Regions from separate parts of the Apibacter sp. B3919 genome, predicted to be linked through region 1. Evidence: riboswitches for the same ligand, from Rfam matches in the RefSeq annotation. Region 1 holds a riboswitch; the other holds the start of a gene.
What was found. A riboswitch is a leader RNA that binds a small molecule or an ion and turns the genes downstream of it on or off. The one in region 1 is predicted to bind cobalamin.
Positions count from the first base shown of each region.

Region 2: linked by a shared signal. The riboswitch ahead of J3U20_RS06040 (TonB-dependent receptor) and the one ahead of metE (5-methyltetrahydropteroyltriglutamate--homocysteine S-methyltransferase) in region 1 are both predicted to bind cobalamin.

Region 1 covers NZ_JAFNMG010000003.1:172,241-182,268, forward strand. The annotation lists gene J3U20_RS06785 (PorV/PorQ family protein) at 113-1,222, opposite strand; gene J3U20_RS06790 (CDP-alcohol phosphatidyltransferase family protein) at 1,378-2,124, shown strand; gene J3U20_RS06795 (3'-5' exonuclease) at 2,105-2,869, shown strand; gene J3U20_RS06800 (fumarylacetoacetate hydrolase family protein) at 2,866-3,474, shown strand; gene J3U20_RS06805 (DUF421 domain-containing protein) at 3,480-4,175, opposite strand; gene metE (5-methyltetrahydropteroyltriglutamate--homocysteine S-methyltransferase) at 4,586-6,892, opposite strand; cobalamin riboswitch at 7,085-7,274, opposite strand; gene J3U20_RS06815 (NADH:flavin oxidoreductase) at 7,396-8,496, opposite strand; gene J3U20_RS06820 (SIMPL domain-containing protein) at 8,517-9,248, opposite strand; gene fbaA (class II fructose-bisphosphate aldolase) at 9,332-10,028, opposite strand, start outside.
Region 2 covers NZ_JAFNMG010000002.1:618,261-628,288, reverse strand. The annotation lists gene J3U20_RS06060 (glycosyltransferase family 2 protein) at 1-488, shown strand, start outside; gene J3U20_RS06055 (glycosyltransferase family 2 protein) at 492-1,517, shown strand; gene J3U20_RS06050 (hypothetical protein) at 1,640-1,858, opposite strand; gene J3U20_RS06045 (MerR family transcriptional regulator) at 1,878-2,210, opposite strand; cobalamin riboswitch at 2,329-2,528, shown strand; gene J3U20_RS06040 (TonB-dependent receptor) at 2,695-4,677, shown strand; gene J3U20_RS06035 (YncE family protein) at 4,674-5,804, shown strand; gene J3U20_RS06030 (NADH-quinone oxidoreductase subunit N) at 6,150-7,544, shown strand; gene J3U20_RS06025 (agmatine deiminase family protein) at 7,801-8,889, opposite strand; gene J3U20_RS06020 (GtrA family protein) at 8,989-9,447, shown strand; gene J3U20_RS06015 (S66 peptidase family protein) at 9,616-10,028, opposite strand, start outside.

The sequences.
Region 1 (10,028 bases):
CTTTTAATAATCTTTTAAATCCCAAAAACTTTACAAATGTAATACTTATTTTCTAAATAATAAAATTATACTCTCTATGTATAAGATAATTACAGTTTTATATTTTATAAAATTATTTAATAAACTCTGCCATATCGATTTTTACTGAAAATATATTAGAATATAATGCAACTGAAGAATTTCCGATATTAGTAAGTGCATAATCTACTGTTACTCCTTTATACCGAAACCCTATACCTGCATTGGGCTGAATTGTTAATTTTCTTGAATCGTCAAAACGGGTTTCATATTGCATATTATTTAATCCCGCTCGTAAAAAAACCACATGATCATAATCTAATTCTATCCCTAAAGATGGTGACATACTCAGCGCTTCTGATGAAAGCCAATCATTATTTTTATCAAATTCAAAATTTAAATCTAACTCAGCCAACAGCCCGAATTTATCATTTAAATCGAATTTTTTGGCTGCGCCTAATTTTAATTTAGGCATGGTTAACTCTATTTTATCTTTAGGCGCTTCATTAAGTGTTTCTCCGTCTAATTCTAATTTATTTAATTTTTTTTCATTTACGGACCATGCATTAAAAGTGGTTGTTATATCTCTGGCCATAATTCCAAAATAAAATTGATCTTGGGTTCGATATTGCAATCCCGCGTCTAATCCAAAACCGAATGCATTGGCAAATTTACCGATATGCCTATATACTATTTTTGCATTTGCTCCTATTGAAAGATTAGGGTCATTGAATAAATTACCGGCATAGGAGGCCATAAAAGCATAATCTGCCGTTGAAAATCGACTTATTTTATTGTAATCTATATTCCCTTGATTATCGATCAATTGAGTAGTATTCATAATATCATCAACCGCAAATCGGTAGAGCGAAAAACCAATCGTTCCTTCCGTTCCACTGTTTAAAGGAATTGCTGCAGCTGCATATTCATATTTGGCGATGGATTGAAAATATTCTGCATGCATCAAAGCTCCTTGCCAAGCATCTCTGACTTCCGTCAACCCTGCCGGATTCCAATATCCTGCATTTACGTCCGATACACTAGCTATCACTGAATTACCCATCCCAAATGCACGAGCATCTGCTCCTATATTTAGAAATTCATTTGAATACTTTCTAAATGCTTGCGCATGAAGATTTATATTAAAATGAAAAGCCCAAATGAGGATGCTTAAAGTAATTTTTTTTAGAATTTTCCCTTTCAACAAATAGTATTTTTTTGTATAAATAAACTATCGTATAAACGTTGAAAACCGTTATTTATTACTTGCGCTGCCTCGGATTTTTAAAAATAATTATTACTTTTATAACTTAATTTGCTTTGTATTTAACAATACATTATTCATAAATACCTGAAAAAATGAAATATCTTCCTAATACACTAACTCTTGCTAATTTACTTTGTGGTAGCATTGCGTGTATTTTAACTATAATAAAAGCTCCCATTGAATATATTTTAATCCTGCTTTTATGTTCTTTGATTTTTGATTTTTTCGATGGTTTCGCCGCCCGTCTTGCAAAGGTTTCCGGCCCTTTTGGTAAGGAACTTGACAGTTTGGCAGATATTGTAACGTTTGGCGTATTGCCCGGTTTATTTATGTTTACCATGTTGGGAGGAGATGATTTTTATTCTCGTATAAGTACGTTTTCAAACGGATTTATTCATAATAAATACATCGTTTTATTTCCATTTTTTGGATTGTTGATTACTTTATTTTCCGCTCTGCGTCTTGCTAAATTTAATTTAGATGAGGAACAAAGTTATTATTTTAAAGGATTGCCTACTCCTGCAAATACTATCTTGATATTTTCATTATACTATTTACATCAAAATCATACGTATTTATTATTGGATAATTCTTGGTTTCTATTATTCATTACTGCCTTATCAAGCTATTTACTGGTTGCCAATATTCCCTTATTAGCTTTTAAATTTAAAAACTTAACCTGGAAAGATAATTCTCTTGTATACTCTTTCCTTATAATTTGCATAGTATTATTAATTTTCCTTAAAATATCAGCTATACCAATACTTATATTAATTTACTTAATTTTATCAATTATATTTCGAAAAAAAATTATTTCAAATGGAACTAAAACTACATAAATCAATCTGCTTTTTCGATCTTGAAACTACCGGAATAAATATCAGCAAAGACCGGATAGTTGAAATTAGTATATTTAAAGTAAACCCTGACCAATCAAAAGAGAGTAAAACTTGGAGAGTTAATCCTGAAATTCCAATTCCAAAAGAATCGTCTTTAATTCATGGAATTTATGATAAAGATATTGTCGATGCTCCTACTTTTAAAGAAATTGCTCCTCAGGTTCTCGAAATGATTAAAGATTCTGATCTTTCTGGATATAATTCCAATCGATTCGATATTCCATTACTTGCGGAAGAACTTTTGCGAAACGGATTTGAATTTGACATAAAAAAACACCGCCCGATTGATGTTCAAGTAATCTTTCATAAAATGGAACCCAGGAATCTTTCCGCAGCTTATAAATTTTATTGCGATAAGAATTTAGAAAATGCTCATTCTGCTTCTGCAGATACTTATGCTACGTATGAAATATTAAAGGCTCAACTTGAAAAATATGAGGATATTCAAAACGATGTGAAATTCCTTCATGAGTTTACCATGCAAAATAAAAATGCTGATTTGGCAGGATTTGTTGGAATAGATAAGGATGAAGACGAGGTTTTCAATTTTGGAAAATACAAAGGTAAAAAATTGAAAAATGTGTTTTTGAGTGATTTAGGATATTATTCCTGGTTAATGAATGCTGATTTTCCTTTATATTCGAAAAAAATTTTTACAAGAGCAAAATTAAAAAGTGTTTTATGAAATTTATCTGTGTAGGAAGAAATTATAGCAATCACGCGAAAGAATTAAACAATGAGATACCTAAAGATCCGGTTTTATTTATTAAACCGGATACCGCTTTAGCCAGACCCGGTGATGATTGGTATATTCCAGAATTCACTGAAAACCTTCAGCATGAAGTGGAAGTTCTTATAAAAATTTCTAAAGTTGGAAAATACATTCAACCGGAATTTGCCGGAAATTATTACTCTGAAATTGGACTTGGCATTGATTTTACTGCTAGAGATTTACAAGACCGATTAAAAGAAAAAGGGCTTCCCTGGGAAAAATCCAAGGCTTTCGATCGATCTGCTTTAATTGGAAATTTTGTAAGTAAAGATAAGTTTAATTTAGATAATTTGAATTTTTCTTTAGTGAAAAACGGCAATATTCAGCAAAAAGGAAATACTTCAGAAATGATTTTTTCATTTGATTACCTCGTCTCATATATTTCTCAATATTTTACTTTAAAAATGGGCGATATTATTTTTACCGGAACGCCATCGGGAGTTTCAAAGCTTAGTGAAAATGATTTTCTGGAAGGTTTTATTGAAAATGAGAAGTTTTTTGAGGTTAAAATCAGGTAATAGTTTTAATCATTAACCTTCAATTTATAATCCTGACTTTTTGGTACAATAAAAAATTTATTCGGAGACCACTGTGCAATGAAAATTTTGGACACATCATCATATCCTTGTTTTCGTAATTCATTTTTTAGCCAATCTTCTGTTTTATCGATTCCTTCTAAATAGACATGGTTAATTTTGCCATCAATAACCAGTAAGACTGCGTATTTATCATAATCATCCGTAAATGCGGTAATGGAACCGTCTTGTTCCATTTGAGCAAAATATACTTTAGATATATCGTATATACCATTATTTTTTAGTACACTGGCATAAGTCATTATATCAATCTTAGCTTTTTTAAATCCTTCTATATTAAATTTTCCTTTTAATACTAAAGGTATAATAGGACCTTCTACTAACCCTCTTAAACGACTATATTTTTTTGTGAGAAAGGCTATTAAATATACAATGAATGTCCAAATAAACAACACTAAGGCAAATTCCATAATAGAAATATTCGGATTATATATAATTCCACCTACCAAGCCCCCTAAGACTATATTCTGAATTAGATCAATTCCGGAAACTTGGTTTAAAATGGTTCTTCCTACTAATTTAATGTAAATTAAAACGGCGATAAATGCTACTACTAATTTTATCGATATAAATATGTTATCATATATATTGAAGCTTCCGAAAACTGCATTTTTTAGATCCATGATATTCTATATTTGTAATTTAGTGTTATATACAAAAATATAAATTAATTTAATATATTAATGTATAATTATTAAAATGTTTCTTATTTTATTTTAAAGAAATATATACATATAAAATTATAATAAAATGAAAATAAGCTGAAAGCATAATGCTTTCAGCTTATTCTTAACACATAAAATGTATAATCAACTTTTGTTTCTTATCCTATTTTAGCTATTTAAAATTAAAATACTACTAAGACAATTATGATTTTGTTTTAATAAATCATTTTTAAGTTTTAATTTATCGAACTCTAGAATTTTTTAAGTTTTCATTGCATTCTAACCTTTGGTTTAAACGACTTTTAAGAAGTTAAGATCATATTTAAAACATTTATACGTATTATACCGACCGATACTAAAAAGATCGTTTAGTATTGTTCTCGCATTTCTGTTGCTGCTCCTACCATTTCAATTAATGCTTTTTCTGTTTCTTCCCATCCTCTTGTCTTAAGTCCACAATCCGGGTTAATCCACAATTGCTCTACCGGTATACTTTTAATTGCTTTTTTCAATAAGGAAACCATTTCATTTTTGGACGGTATTCTCGGAGAGTGTATATCATAAACACCCGGACCAATATCGTTAGGGTATTTAAATTCTGAAAAAATGTTTAGCAACTTCATATCCGATTTAGAGCATTCTATGGTAATTACATCCGCATCCATATCTGCTATGTTTTGTATGATATCATTAAATTCAGAATAACACATATGGGTATGAATTTGTGTTTGATCTTTTACCCCACAGGATGCAATTCTAAATGCTTTTATAGCCCACTCTAAATAGGTTTGCCAATCTTTTTTTCGTAACGGCAGCCCTTCTCTTATGGCCGGTTCATCTATTTGAATAATTCGTATTCCCGCTTTTTCCAAGTCTACTACTTCTTCTCTAATGGCTAATGCAATTTGGAAACAGGTATCTTTTCTCGGTTGATCGTCTCGTACAAAACTCCATTGCAATATAGTTACCGGTCCAGTCAACATACCTTTTACATTTTTATTTGTTAAGGATTGTGCATAGGAAGACCATTTCACAGTCATAGGATTAGGCCTGAATATATCGCCATAAATGATGGGTGGTTTCACACAACGGCTTCCATAACTTTGTACCCATCCGTTTTTGGAAAATGCAACTCCTTCTAATTGTTCTCCAAAATATTCCACCATGTCGTTTCGCTCAAACTCCCCGTGAACCAATACATCTATACCTATTTTTTCTTGGAATCGTATTGTTTTTTCAATTTCCTTTTTAATCAGCTCTTCATATTCTAAAGGTGTTATCAATCCTTTTTTTATTTTAGATCTCCAACTTCTGACTTCGGATGTTTGAGGAAATGAGCCGATCGTAGTTGTTGCAAATAAAGGCAACTGCAAGGCTTCAGATTGTTTTTTCTTTCGTTCTGAAAATATGGAATTTCTTTTATCTTCTACTTTTTCAATATTCCTTATTTTTTCTTTTACTTTTTCGTTATGTATTAAAGCTGATGTTTTTCTGCTGGTTGCAGCCGCTATATTTTCCTGTAATTTTTTTTGTAAATCCGGGGAATCTTCTTTAGACGCAAGCTTTTTTAAGGTTACTACTTCATCGATTTTCTGTTTTGCAAAAGCCAACCAATTTTTAATTTCCGATGAAAGGGCTTTTGTATCTGTTTCCAATTCCAAGTCAACCGGACTATGAAGAAGTGAACAAGAAGGAGCTATTAAAATTCGGTCTTTACCAATTTTGGAAACAGCTTTTTGAATAAGTTTCAAAGATTTTTCGAAATCATTTTTCCATATATTTCTTCCATCAACGATCCCTAAAGAAAGGATAAGTTTTTCCGGAATTTTATCTAAAACTTCATCTAATTGTTCCGGACAACGTACCAAATCTATATGTAATGCTTGTACGGGTAGATTAAAAGCAAGTGCTAAATTGTCTTTCAATCCGTCAAAATAGGTAGTTAGTATTTTATTTATATAAGGAAATTGTTTATGTATTTCTTTATAGGCATATTGGTAGGATTCTTTCGCTTTTTCATCTAAATCCAAAGCTAAGAAAGGCTCATCAAACTGCACCCATTCAACTCCTTCTGTCTTTAATTTATTTAGGATTTCTATATAGACAGGAAGAATATTTTTTAGTAAATCCAGCTTATTGAAGTTTTCCTCTTTTTCTTTTCCCAACAACAAATAAGATACAGGGCCTATTATAACCGGCTTTGTATGGATTCCTGCATTTTTAGCTTCTAAATATTCATCAATAATTTTTGTTGAAAACAAGGAAAATTTCTGATTACTTTCAAATTCAGGGACAATGTAATGATAATTGGTATCAAACCATTTGGTCATTTCCATGGCTTTTATATCAATACCTTCTTTTTGATGTCCTCTTGCCATGGCAAAATATAAGTCTAATTCTGTATTTGATTTATCCAGTATTACCTTATTATATCTTTTAGGGATAGCCCCGACCATTAGTGACATATCAAGTACCTGATCGTAATAAGAAAAATCATTAGATGGGATCCAATCAATCCCTAATTTTTGTTGAGTTACCCAGTTTCGGTGCCGGATATCTTTACTTGTTATCATCAGTTCTTCGACTGACGCTTTACCTGCCCAATATTTTTCACAGGCTTTTTTAAGTTCTCTGTCACTACCAATACGCGGATAGCCAAGATTGTGTGTTTGCATTTTTATAACTTTTTAAACGATTATATTATAAAAAGCTCTTATTGCTAAACTTCACAATGCTCTCTTTCTTTGTTAAATAAAATCAAATTTCAAAACAATTTTTGACATACAAGTAAACTAATTATTCTAATGATCTTAAAGTTTCTCGTAGCCCAATTATATTTTTTGTGATCTTGCTTTTACTCGCGAAAGCATTGTCAATTAAGAATAGGCAGGTCTCCTGGCTTATAACATTTTATCTACCTTCTCACCGTTTAAATCGGCAATGGTTTTTATTGATAAAATTTTTTTTAGGTTACTTACAGTTGCGCGTCAGCTCATGATTCACACATGATTCCCTATTAAGTCGTTTTTACACAGCACCTTATTCTTGTTGATAAAGAAATTAAGTAAAGAACTTATATATACAAAGATAAAAAACCTTTGCTTTTATTTCTTTATTAAAATAAATAAAAATTAAAACTTGGTTTTTGTTTTTATTTTACTACTATTTTATGTTTTTATTAGTATAATTCTTTAAGTTGATCTTTAGAAAATCCTTTAAATTCAGATAAGTTTCCATTTTTAATTTTTAATACCCATTCAGGATCTGCAAGTAACGCTCTTCCTACTGCTATTAAATCAAATTCGCCTGCATCTAATCTTCTATTTAATTCGTTAAGAAAATTATTAGAAGCCTCAAAACTTTGTCCTTTGAATGCCCCTAAGAAATCCCCGGTAAGCCCCACAGATCCTACACTTATGGAAGGTTTGCCCGTTATTTTTTTTGCCCATCCTGCAAAATTTAAATCGGAATTTTCAAATTCGGGCTCCCAAAATCTTCGTTGTGAGCAATGAAAAATATCAACTCCGGCATCTGATAACGGTAGTAACCATTCTTCCATTTCTTCCGGTGTCTTTGCCAATTTTGCGGAATAATCTTGTTGTTTCCATTGTGATAAGCGTAATATTATAGGAAAATCTTCTCCTACCGCATTTCGAACCGCTTTTACAACTTCAATGGCAAAACGACTCCTTTCGGCCAGGGTAGCTCCTCCCCATATATCATTTCTTTTATTGAGCTTATCCCAAAAGAATTGATCGATCAAATATCCGTGCGCTCCATGCAATTCCAGAGCATCAAAACCTATTTTTTTGGTTTGGTAAGCTGCTTCTGCAAAAGCCTCAATTGTATTTTCAATATCACTTTCGCTCATTTCTTTTCCGCCTTTTGTTTCCGGATTTAAAAGTCCGGATGGTCCCTCAAAAGGCTCTGATGGTGTCCAGTTTTTATGGGCAGGTATTATTCCCATATGCCAAAGTTGCGGAGCTATTTTACCACCTTTAGCATGAACTTCTTCAACCACCTTTTTCCAACCTTCTAAGGCTTGTTCTCCATAAAATACAGGTATATTGGGATCATTGGAAGATGCCGCCCTGCGAACAACGGTTCCTTCTGTTATAATTAAGCCCACTTCGGCCTGTGCTCTTCTTTGATAATAATCAGCTATTTGTTTACCGGGGATTCCATCATAAGCAAATGATCGGGTCATAGGCGCCATGACTATTCTGTTTTTTAATGACAGTTTTTTTGATGTAAACGGTTGAAATAATTTATGTACCATTTTAATTTATATCGTAGTTATTATTTAATTTCATATTCTAAACGAATGGTAATGCTTGCTGTTTTTTTCTTGGATGATACATTAAATGCTCCTCCCCAAGAGTAATCATCTTCAGATGAATTTTGAGCAGTTATTTGAAAAACCCCTTGATTGGCATTTTTTAATTTGCCTATTTTACAACCGGCGTTAATTGCTATTTCTTCTGCTCTTTTTTTTGCATCTTTGGTTGCATCTGAAATCATCTGTATTTTTAAATCAGATAATTTAGTATAGTAATATAAAGGCGATCGGGAATAGAGTTCTACTCCGTTATTAATCAATTCTGTAATTTGACGGGAAAGATCTTCAACTTTTTTCACATTTTTAGATTCTATGGTTATGGTTTGATTTAATTCATACCCCGTAAATATATTTTGATTTATTCCTTCATTGTATCTACTATCATATTGTTTACTTATTTCTACTGAGGAAAAAACTATTTCTTTATCGGAAAATCCTTTGGAAATCAGATATTCTCTTACTTTTTTTCTATCTGCATCTAATTCGGCATAAGCTTGTTTTAAATCGAGATTTTTCTTAGAAAAATCGGCTTTCCATACTATTAAATCAGATTCAAAATCTTTTGTGCCTAATCCTTTTACTGTTATTGTATTGGATTGATTTCTTTTTTGGTAAGAATTACCTAAAAAATAAGCAGCAAGAACGATTGAAATGGACGCTAGTAATGTTGATACTATTAGATAATTTTTCATACTCTCTTTTTTCCAAATATACAAAAAAAGCACCTCAAATAAAGGTGCTTTCATTTTTTATAAATAAAATTTATATTTTTTTACTATAATGTGTTGATATTATTTAAATCTTCAAAAGCTTTTTCCAATCTTTTAGAGAATCCTTCTTCACATTTTCTCATCCAAACTCTTGGATCATAAAATTTCTTATTTGGTGCTTCATCTCCGGTTGGATTTCCTACTTGAGTTCTTAAATAATCAATATTTTTTTCTACATAATCTCTTGCCCCTTCGGTATAAGCGAATTGTAAATCTGTATCAATATTCATTTTTACTACTCCGTAGCTAATAGCTTCTCTTATATCTAACAAGGAAGAACCTGATCCTCCATGAAATACAAAATTAATCGGTTTTGAAGGTCCGCCTACTTGTTTTTGAACGTATTCTTGTGAGTTGTGAAGTATTTTAGGCTCTAATTTAACATTTCCCGGTTTATACACTCCATGTACATTACCAAATGCTGCTGCAATAGTAAAATTAGGACTTATTGCGCTTAATGCTTTATACGTTTTATAAACATCCTCAGGTTGTGTATATAATTTTGAGCTTTCTATATCTGAATTGTCAACTCCGTCTTCTTCTCCACCTGTTATCCCTATTTCAACTTCTAGAGTCATTCCTAATTTTGCCATTCTTTCAAAATATTTGGAAGAGATTGCTAAATTTTCATCTAAGGGCTCTTCTGAAAGATCTAGCATGTGTGAAGAGTATAGTGTTTTTCCTTCTTTTTTATGGAATTCT
Region 2 (10,028 bases), on a different contig from region 1:
CTTCTGTACTATTTAGAAATGAAAAAGTTTTTTATCGAGAAAAAATGATTTATTCGGAAGACTATGATCTCATTTTACGGTTATTTTCAGAAGGTAAAAAAATTGTAAATCTACCTGATACTTTAATCTCATACAGACAAACCAACCATTCACTTTCAAAAACCAAAAACAGACTAGTGCAATGGTTGTTTATCAATAAAGCCCGTGAATTTTATAAAGAAAGGCTTGGTAATGGTAAAGACAGTTATGATGCATTTAATCCACAATCATTTATTAATATAGAAGATATTCATTACCCAATTAGTAAAAAAGATTTGTTATATGCCATGAAAATTTGTTTTTACAGAAAAGATGCAAATCAATTAAAATTTTTAGTAAAAAAATATCGTAACTATTATCCTATATCATTAGATTATATACTTTATTCTCTATTTTCCAAAAATAGAAATACTTTTAATCTCATTTGTAAAATTTATTCTAAACTTTAAACTATGGATATTTTAATTAAATCTTTTAACCGCCCCTTTTATTTGGACAGATGCTTAGCCAGTATCCAAAAATATGTAGTGGGTACTTATTCAATTAAAGTTTTAGATGATGGAACTCCTGAAAAATATCTAAATAAAATTAAATTAAAATACCCGTCCATTAAAATTATAAAATCTGAAAATTATATAGAAAAGGAAGAAGCAATTAAAGATAATTTAAAGTCAGGAAAAGATATTAATGGCTTTAAAATTCCTACTCAACTTTGGGTCAATTCAGTAAAAGAAGCTTCAGATTATTTCATTATAACGGAAGATGATGTTTGGTTTACGAGAAAAATTAATGTGAATGAAATCAATGAAGTAATGAAAAAAGAAAATATATCCTTACTCAAATTAGGTTGGTCAGGAAATAATAATTTTGTTGATCAGTTTAAACATGATAAAATCAATTCCGATATAATTTCCATTTATCCGGATCTTTTTACTGCCCCTCCTTTCATTCTGAAATGTTTTTTTTATAATAAATATAAGTTTTTTAGTATTTTATATAAATTGGGTTTGGTATCTAACACTACTAAAACTAAATATTGGATATTAATTTCAATACTTATGGGTGTTCATAAAAAAGAATTTTGGCTTAAAACCTGGGAAAATATTAATGGAAAAGTTGATGAAAAAAAACAATTATACAATGCAACCCTGTATTTTAGAAAACATAAACACAAAAACATGATCGCTCAATTAAATCATGAAGTTATGAAAACTACGTTTAATTCTTCTGCTACCAATTCCTATCATAATTATGGATTTGATTTTGATGTTAATCAACTTAATTATTTAATTAATGAAAAATGGTATAATGATGCATTTGATCCCATGCAAAATTTTCCTAAGGATTTCTCAGAAGATTACATTCTATCATTTTTGAAAAATGAAAATAACAAAAAAATAAAACCGGAAGAATGGAAAAAATGGTCAGAAAAATTTAAAAATCAATATAGAATTCAAGGGTGTGCTGTTGATGATTAAAAAAAATATATCATTTATTAAATTAATCCCATCGAATCAAAGAGCAAAAAAATAAGCAGTGATTTACTGCTTACTTTTTTAATATCATAATAAATCTAAGAGGTCATTACTCCTCATCATCTTCAATATTTTTCGATTTCAGAATCGCAAAAATCGAATGCTTGTTGAACCAATGTAATTACTTCATTATCAACTTTTTCCTCGTCTCCTTCCAATTCATCAAACCATTCAACATCCTCTTCTTTTACATTTAATATAAATCTAGGATACTCTGTGTGCACAACAAATAAATCTTCAGGAAAATCTGAATTGTCTGCCATTAAAAACTTAGGTAATTTCATATTGTCTTTATTTAAATTTTTATTCGTCTAATAATTCTTTTAACTTAATTAATTCTGTCTTAACTAACTCTAAACGAGCAATGATTTCAACTTTTTTGGATAAATTTTTTTGTGATTGTAAAACAACTTTTGCTCCTTCTAAGGTATATCCTTTTTCTTTTACTAAATAAAAAATTATTTTTAAATTTTCAATATCTTTTGGGGTAAAAAAACGGTCTCCTTTTTTATTCTTTTTGGGTGAAATACTATCAAATTCTTTTTCCCAAAACCTTATAAGTGAAGTATTAACATTAAAAGCCTGCGCTACTTCGCCTATAGAATAATATAATTTTTCAGGAAGTTGTACGTTCATTATTCAAATCTAATGATTTTTTAATTCAACTTACTATTGTTCGTTTAAAAAATTAATCTTTTTTTAGAATTATTAGTACGACCCAAATAATCAATACAGATGCCCTAAAAATATTTATTTATATTTGCCTAAATTTGGTGATTGCTATTTACCGGTAAATATGCAATCTTAAAAGGGAATTCGGTGAAAATCCGAAACAGGCCCGCTGCTGTAATCTTCTAGTACGTTTTAAGAGATATACCACTGAGGAGTTGCTTTCTTGGGAAGGTTCTTAAAATGAAGTAAGTCAGAATACCTGCCAAATTTAACTATAGTTTTACAAGCTTTCGTGGAACAAGGCTGAAACATTAAAAGCATTTCATATTCACTTTTCCTGTTTACTTTTCCGGAAACTAGTTTACTATATCTGTAATTTAAGATATTCGACTCCATGATGATGAACATCAATCATAAATATAGTGTATTTGCTTGTTTTATAAGCCTGATGAGTCCATTATCTTATTCCCAAGAAAAAAAAGACAGCATTACTGTAACAGAATTACAGGAAATACTGGCAACGGGAAAAAGAAATGATAAAGGAATAATTCCTTTCCAAGAATTGAAAGGAAAAGAATTAGAAAATCGAAACAGCTCTTCGGTAGCTGATGCCGTACGATTATTTTCAGGAATTCAACTTAAAGATTATGGAGGTGTTGGAGGAATGAAAACAGTTAATATTCGAGGAATGGGAAGCGAACACGTGGGGGTATTTTATGATGGAATAGCCATAGGAAATGCTCAAAATGGTATGGTTGATTTAGGAAAATTTTCCATGGATAATTTAGAATCAATATCAGTATACAACGGACAAAAAAGTCAAATATTCCAACCCGCTAAAGATTTCGGCTCTGCCGGAGGTATCTATTTAACTACCAAACGTCCTGTTTTTACGGGTGAAAAAAAAACTAATATAGGTGCCACCTATCGTTCCGGATCATTTCATTTAATTAACCCCTTCCTCCTATGGGAACAAAAATTATCCTCATTAATTTCATCTTCTCTTACTATGGAATATATTAATTCAGATGGAAAATATAAATTTCAACAAAAGAAAGGTAATTGGGATACTATCGCTGTAAGACAAAATGGTAACATAAGTGCTTTTAGAACAGAAGGAAATTTATTTGGCATCCTACCTCATGGTAAATGGAATCTGAAAGGATATTATTATAATTCAAGCAGAGGAATACCCGGTGCCGTTTTAAAGAATTCGTATAAAAGGTATCAATTTGCTCAACAATGGGATCGTAATTTCTTTTTGCAGGGATCTTTTGAAAAAATAATCAGCACAAAATACAGAATAGCATTAAATGCTAAATATGCTCATGATTTTACCCATTATAAAAATTTAGAAGTTTTTAATGACTCTATTTGGGGAAATAAATTTTCCAACCGTATTAACAATACTTATAAGCAAGATGAACTATATATTTCATCCTCACAACTGGTTACTTTATTTTCTTTTTGGGATATTTCTTTATCTGCAGATTACCAACATAACGGAATGAATGCCGATTTAAAAAATTTCTCTTCTCCTTCGAGAAATACAGAAATGATCGCTTTAGCTACTGCTTTTCATTGGGATAAAATTAAAATTCAAACAAGTGTTTTAGGTACATTTGTGCAAGAAAAAACGAAACATACGAACAGTATGGGTACAGCTTCAGACAGAAATGAATTTACTCCTGCTGTTTTCTTAAATTACCAACCTTTACATTCTAAAGATATTAGCATTCATGGTTTTTATAAGAGAATTTTTAGAATGCCAACATTTAATGATTTATACTATACGGATTTTGGAAATTCAAACTTAAAACCTGAATATACTAATCAGTTCGATGCAGGTATTCGTATAAATAAAAACTTTACTTCCGGTAATTTTACTCATTTTGATTTTACTATTGATGCCTATTATAATACGGTCAAAGATAAAATCATAGCTTATCCCAAAGGACAACAATTTCGTTGGACCATGTTAAATTTTGGTAAAGCACGAATAAAAGGATTAGATTTATCTTCTAAGACTTCAATAGTAATAAAAAACGTTTTAGTTTCAACCTTTATAACCTATACGTATGAAGATGCACAAAATTTATCTTCTCCTATTTTAAATTATAAAAATCAACTTCCTTATATACCTTGGCATAGTGGGACACTTACTCTAGAAGCTGCTTACAGAGATTGGAATCTAAATTATAGCTTTATGTATACGGGAGAACGGTACAATTCTCCTTCTAATAATCCTGATAATCATGTAAAAGCTGGGTATACTCATGATATACAACTTTCAAGAGAATTATTTTTCACTCATATCAAATGCAAAGCATCCTTACAAATCAATAATATTTTTAATAAATATTACGACATAGTAGCCAATTATCCCATGCCGGGTAGAAACTATACGATCATCATTAAATTAAACATATGAAAAAACTAGAAACTATGGTAGCAAGGAAATTTTTAGTACCAATTTTAGTAATTATTACAGGGTTCATTGTTTCTTGTAGTAATGACGATTCATGGTCTGAAGATGATTCAAACATTATATCCCAACCGGATGCCAAAAAAGGGTTATATATTTTGAATGAAGGTAATTATCAACAAAACAACTCTTCTCTATCCTATTTTGATTATGACACAGCTGATTTTTTTAATAACTATTTTACTAAAATCAACCCTGATCAAGGTGGATTGGGCGATACAGGTAATGATTTAAAAATTTATAAAGATAAAATGTATGCCGTAATCAACGGTTCTAATTATGTTGAAATTATGGAAGCTAAAACAGCCAAGCATATAGGAAAAATAACTATTCCAAATTGCAGATACATTACATTTAACGGCGACTATGCGTATGTGTCTTCATATGCCGGTTCTACTCCCAACGGACAAGGATATGTTGCCAAAGTTGATCTTACTAACGGCACCATTGTAAATGAAGTTACTGTCGGACGCAATCCGGAAGAAATGACTATTGTAAATAATAAGCTTTATGTTGCTAATTCAGGAGGATATTATTCTCCGGATTATGACACAACGGTTTCTGTAATTGACATGAACAGTTTTACAAAAATTAACGATATCGAAGTCGGTAAGAACTTACATAGAATACGAAAAGATAAGAATAATCATATTTGGGTTACTTCAAGAGGCGATTATGCTAATTTAAAACCTTTCGTTGCTGTTATTGATCCATCGACTGATCAAGTCATTAATAAACTGAATTTAGCGGTTTCTGACTTCACTTTTTATAAAGATAAACTTTATTTTTATGGATCGGAATATTCTTCAGGAAAAACTATAAATAATTATGGTATTATAAATATAGATACGCAAAAAGTGATAAGTTCCGAATTAATCAAAGAGGGTTCAAAGTCTGAAATTATGTCTCCATATGGGATAATTACCGATCCTGAAGATGGCAGCTTTTATATTGGAGATGCTATGGATTTTGTTTCCAATGGAAAAATATATTATTTCTCAAAAAATGGCGACTTACTATGGTGGAAATCAACCGGCGTATCTCCCGGACATTTTGCCTTAGTAAGTAAATAAATTTTTTAAACTACTATAGCTTTAAAAAAAGTAAAAAGATTGTTTTTCAACAATCTTTTTACTTTTTGGTACTATATCTTAATATCCTACCTATTATATAGCATAAAAATATTGTCGGAAAATTGATGAAAAATGGATTAATAAATAATACTATTACTAAATGTTAAGATAAAATCTATAAATTGGCAAGGCATCTGAAATTTAAAACAACTTATTATATTTCATAAATTTATCAAATATATAGGCGTTATTATAATACGATACTATTTTCATTTTTTAATTTCACAGTTTAATCAAAAATTGTAACTTTGGCAGCAAAACTTTACAAAAAATACTAAAAATATAATGAGCATCATCATCATTATTTTCGCAGCAGCCATTCTGAGTTTATATTCAGGTGTTTTCGGGCAAGGAAAATACTCTCAACCATTTGCAATTTTAGGATTACTTATCGCTTTGGTCGTCTCTTTTTACGGAGATAGTCCTTTTTTCACACGATATGCGTCCATGTTTGCTTTTGATCAAACAGCCAAAATATTTACTCAAATATCTATTTTGACCACTTTGCTAATCGTATTCTTAGGAAAATATGCGTTTCGTCTCATAGATCATCATCAAGCAGAGGTATATAGCTTAATGCTTTTTGCACTTTGTGGCGGTATAGTCCTTTTCTCCTATCAAAATTTAATTACTTTATTTCTAGGTATTGAAATTTTATCAATTCCTTTATATGTATTAGCAGGAAGCAATAAGAATGACTTACGTTCCAATGAAGCTTCCATCAAATATTTCCTATTAGGAGCATTTGCAACCGGATTTTTACTTTTCGGAATTGCATTAATATACGGTATAACCGGATCTTTTGATTTACAAACTATACGTTTATACAGCATACAAGCGACTCACTACCCTACTATGTACATAACCGGAATAATTTTATTGTTAGTCGGGTTATTGTTTAAAATATCCATAGTTCCTTTTCATTTTTGGGCTCCGGACGTATACGAAGGCTCTCCTTCCCTAATCACAGCTTTTATGGCTTCTGTGGTAAAAATATCAGGTTTTGTTGCTTTATATAAATTGGTTGAAACAGCTTTTATCGGTCAACTAAACCAATGGCAATATATAATTTTCTATGCAGCAATTTTAACATTACTATCTGCCAATATTGTAGGTGTATTGCAAAAAAATGCTAAAAGAATGTTGGCATATTCCAGTATTTCGCATGCCGGTTATTTATTGCTAATTTATTTTAATACAGATGCTAATTCTATCTATACATTAGCATTCTATTTATTAGCTTATTCACTTTCAACTATAGGTGCTTTTATCAGCCTTATTTACATCGAAAGAATTTCAAATGGTATTACCGATATAAATGCTTTCAACGGATTGGCCAAGAAACAACCCATCTTAGCTTTGGTAACTACAATCTCTCTATTATCTATGGCAGGTATTCCGTTAACTTCCGGATTCATTGCTAAATTTACGTTGTTTTCACAAGCATTATATACTCAACCGATATTAGTCATTATAGCTATTATAGGATCTGCAATCAGTATTGGATACTATCTTAAGCTTATCATTGCCATGTATTTTAAACCGGGTTATAAAGAATTAAATGAAGCTAAAAAAGCTCCAATTATTTACAATGTTATAGCTGTTATATTGGTAATTTTAATAATCCTTTTGGGAGTTTATCCTGAACCTGTTTTTTCTTGTTTAGCTTTGGCTAATTAAGAAATAAACAGTTTTTAATGTTGAGCATTATAAGATTAGTTCAACAATATCATTTAAAAGAGATACGTATAATAATATATCATATAAATAAAAAAAGTCGCAATATAATTGCGACTTTTTTATTTACTTAAATTTGTTAGAAACTAGTATTTTTTATCTCTTCATTTGTAAATTACAAAGTGTTCTTTGTTTCAGATAATTTGGGTTCAAATTAAATCGTTAAAAAATCCATTCCAATTTTTTTAATTGATAGCTATTATATCGCCGGTTCCTGTTGACTCAAACAATGGAAACTACCTAATCCCCAAATGATATCAGTGGAATCTATTCCTATTACATTTCTATTCGGAAAACATTTTTTTATGATATCCAACGCTCGTTTATCATTTTCACCATTAAAAATTGGTACAATCACTGATTTATTAGCTATGTAAAAATTTGCATAAGAAGCAGGTAAACGACATCCATCGTAATATACCGGTTCGGGCATAGGTAATTCTAAAACTTGTAAAGGAGAACCATCGGGAAGTTTCATGGCTTTTAATTGTTTTAGATTTTGTTGTAATATGTGATAGTTTTCATCATTTTTATTATCTTCTACCACAGCAAGTACGGTATTTTCATTTATAAAACGTACGGTATCATCTATATGACCATCTGTATCATCGCCAACAATTCCCTCATCGATCCATAGGACTTGATTTACTCCATAATAATTTTTCAGATATTCTTCGATTTGACTTTGATTTAAATGAGGATTTCTGTTTTTATTAAGTAGACATGACTTAGATGTTAGTACCGTTCCTTTACCGTTAAACTCAACGGAACCACCTTCCATCACTATGCCCGGATTAAAAACAGGTAATCTTTCTTCTTTGGCTATATGAAGAGGTATTTCATTATCCAAATCATAGGGAGGATATTTATCACCCCAGGCATTATAATTCCAATTTACAATGGCTTTTTTATGTTCTAATGAATGGGGATTAATTACAAACGCAGGACCATGGTCGCGACACCAAGCATCATTAGTCGGATGAATATAAAAATTGATCATATCCAAATTAGCATTTGTTTTTTCTATATAATTCATGGCAAAGTCTTTCATCTCAACACTAACCACATTTATATTAACTTCTTCCCCTTTAGATACCTCTGCTATAAATTGCGCATATGGGGCATAGATTTTTTCAATTTTACCCGGCCATGATAATTCTTTGTGCGGCCAAGATAACCAAGTAGATTTATGAGGATAAAATTCAGCCGGAAAAAAGAATCCTAATTCTTTAGGAGTTTTATTTAAAAATTCTTGCGGAGTATATTTCATATAATCTTTGCTTGACATATTCAGTCTATGTTTTAAATTATTATTTATTTAATCCAAAATTACAGAAATAAAAAAAATTAATCTATTTTTGTAAAAATTTTTAATAATTTCTATTAAGTGATCACTTCCATAAATAAGCACAAAAAACAATTAGTTTTGTTTTTTCTAGCAGGAGCCTTAAGTGCCGTAATTGAAATTTTTTGTATGAAATTACTAAGCTTGCCTAATATGCTGCCTCATTTTTTTTCTTTTGAAAACAAGTCCAACGCCTACCCATTATCCAATCTTTTATCTACCGGAGCGGGTATTTTGAGCAATTATTTTTTTAGCATTCGCTATGTTTTTGAACGAGGTAAACATTCCAGAAGAAAGGAATTTGTATTATTTTTTAGCCTTTCTATAATTACTATGTTTATGAGCTGGGGAGCATTTGCGTTTTTTCATTTTTTCGTTAACAAACCCATTAATTTTTACTTTTATACTATAGGAGACATAGTATTTTGTAAAGCTGCCGCTATTTTCGCAGTATCTATAATCAATTATATCGCAAAAAAGAAAATAGTATTTTCTAATTAATAAAAATTTATAATCTTATAATCTAAATACAGTATAATATTTACTGTATTTAGGATTTTCATGCCTTGCGGTAAGTTTTAAGCTTACAGATGGTATTTCCTTTATATAGTGAAAAAAAGATCGTAATTCGATCTGATATATTTATTTTCTATTAACTATATCTATTGATTAAATTGTATTTCTAAGAAAAACCTTATCTTTTTGTATATCTAGAATTATGTTTCCTCCCATCATTAAGGCGCGTGTATCGAAAATATGTCCCCCGGGAAAACCAAATGCCATGGGAATATTGTATTTTTGAAATCGTAAAGAAATAATTTTATAGGCTTCTTGATCAAACGGTTCATCATAGAATTTATTTTCATCTTTTGAATCCATTTTCGTAAAAGCTCCTACCAGTAATCCTTTAATTTTATTAAGTACTCCCGCTCTTTTCAATCCGATCAGCATTCGATCAATATGATAATAATTCTCATACCAATCCTCCATAAATATAATTTTATCTTCCCAATGATCTAAGGATCTACTTCCTAACAGACTGTATAAAATGGATAGGTTGCCTCCTGTCAAAATTCCTTCAA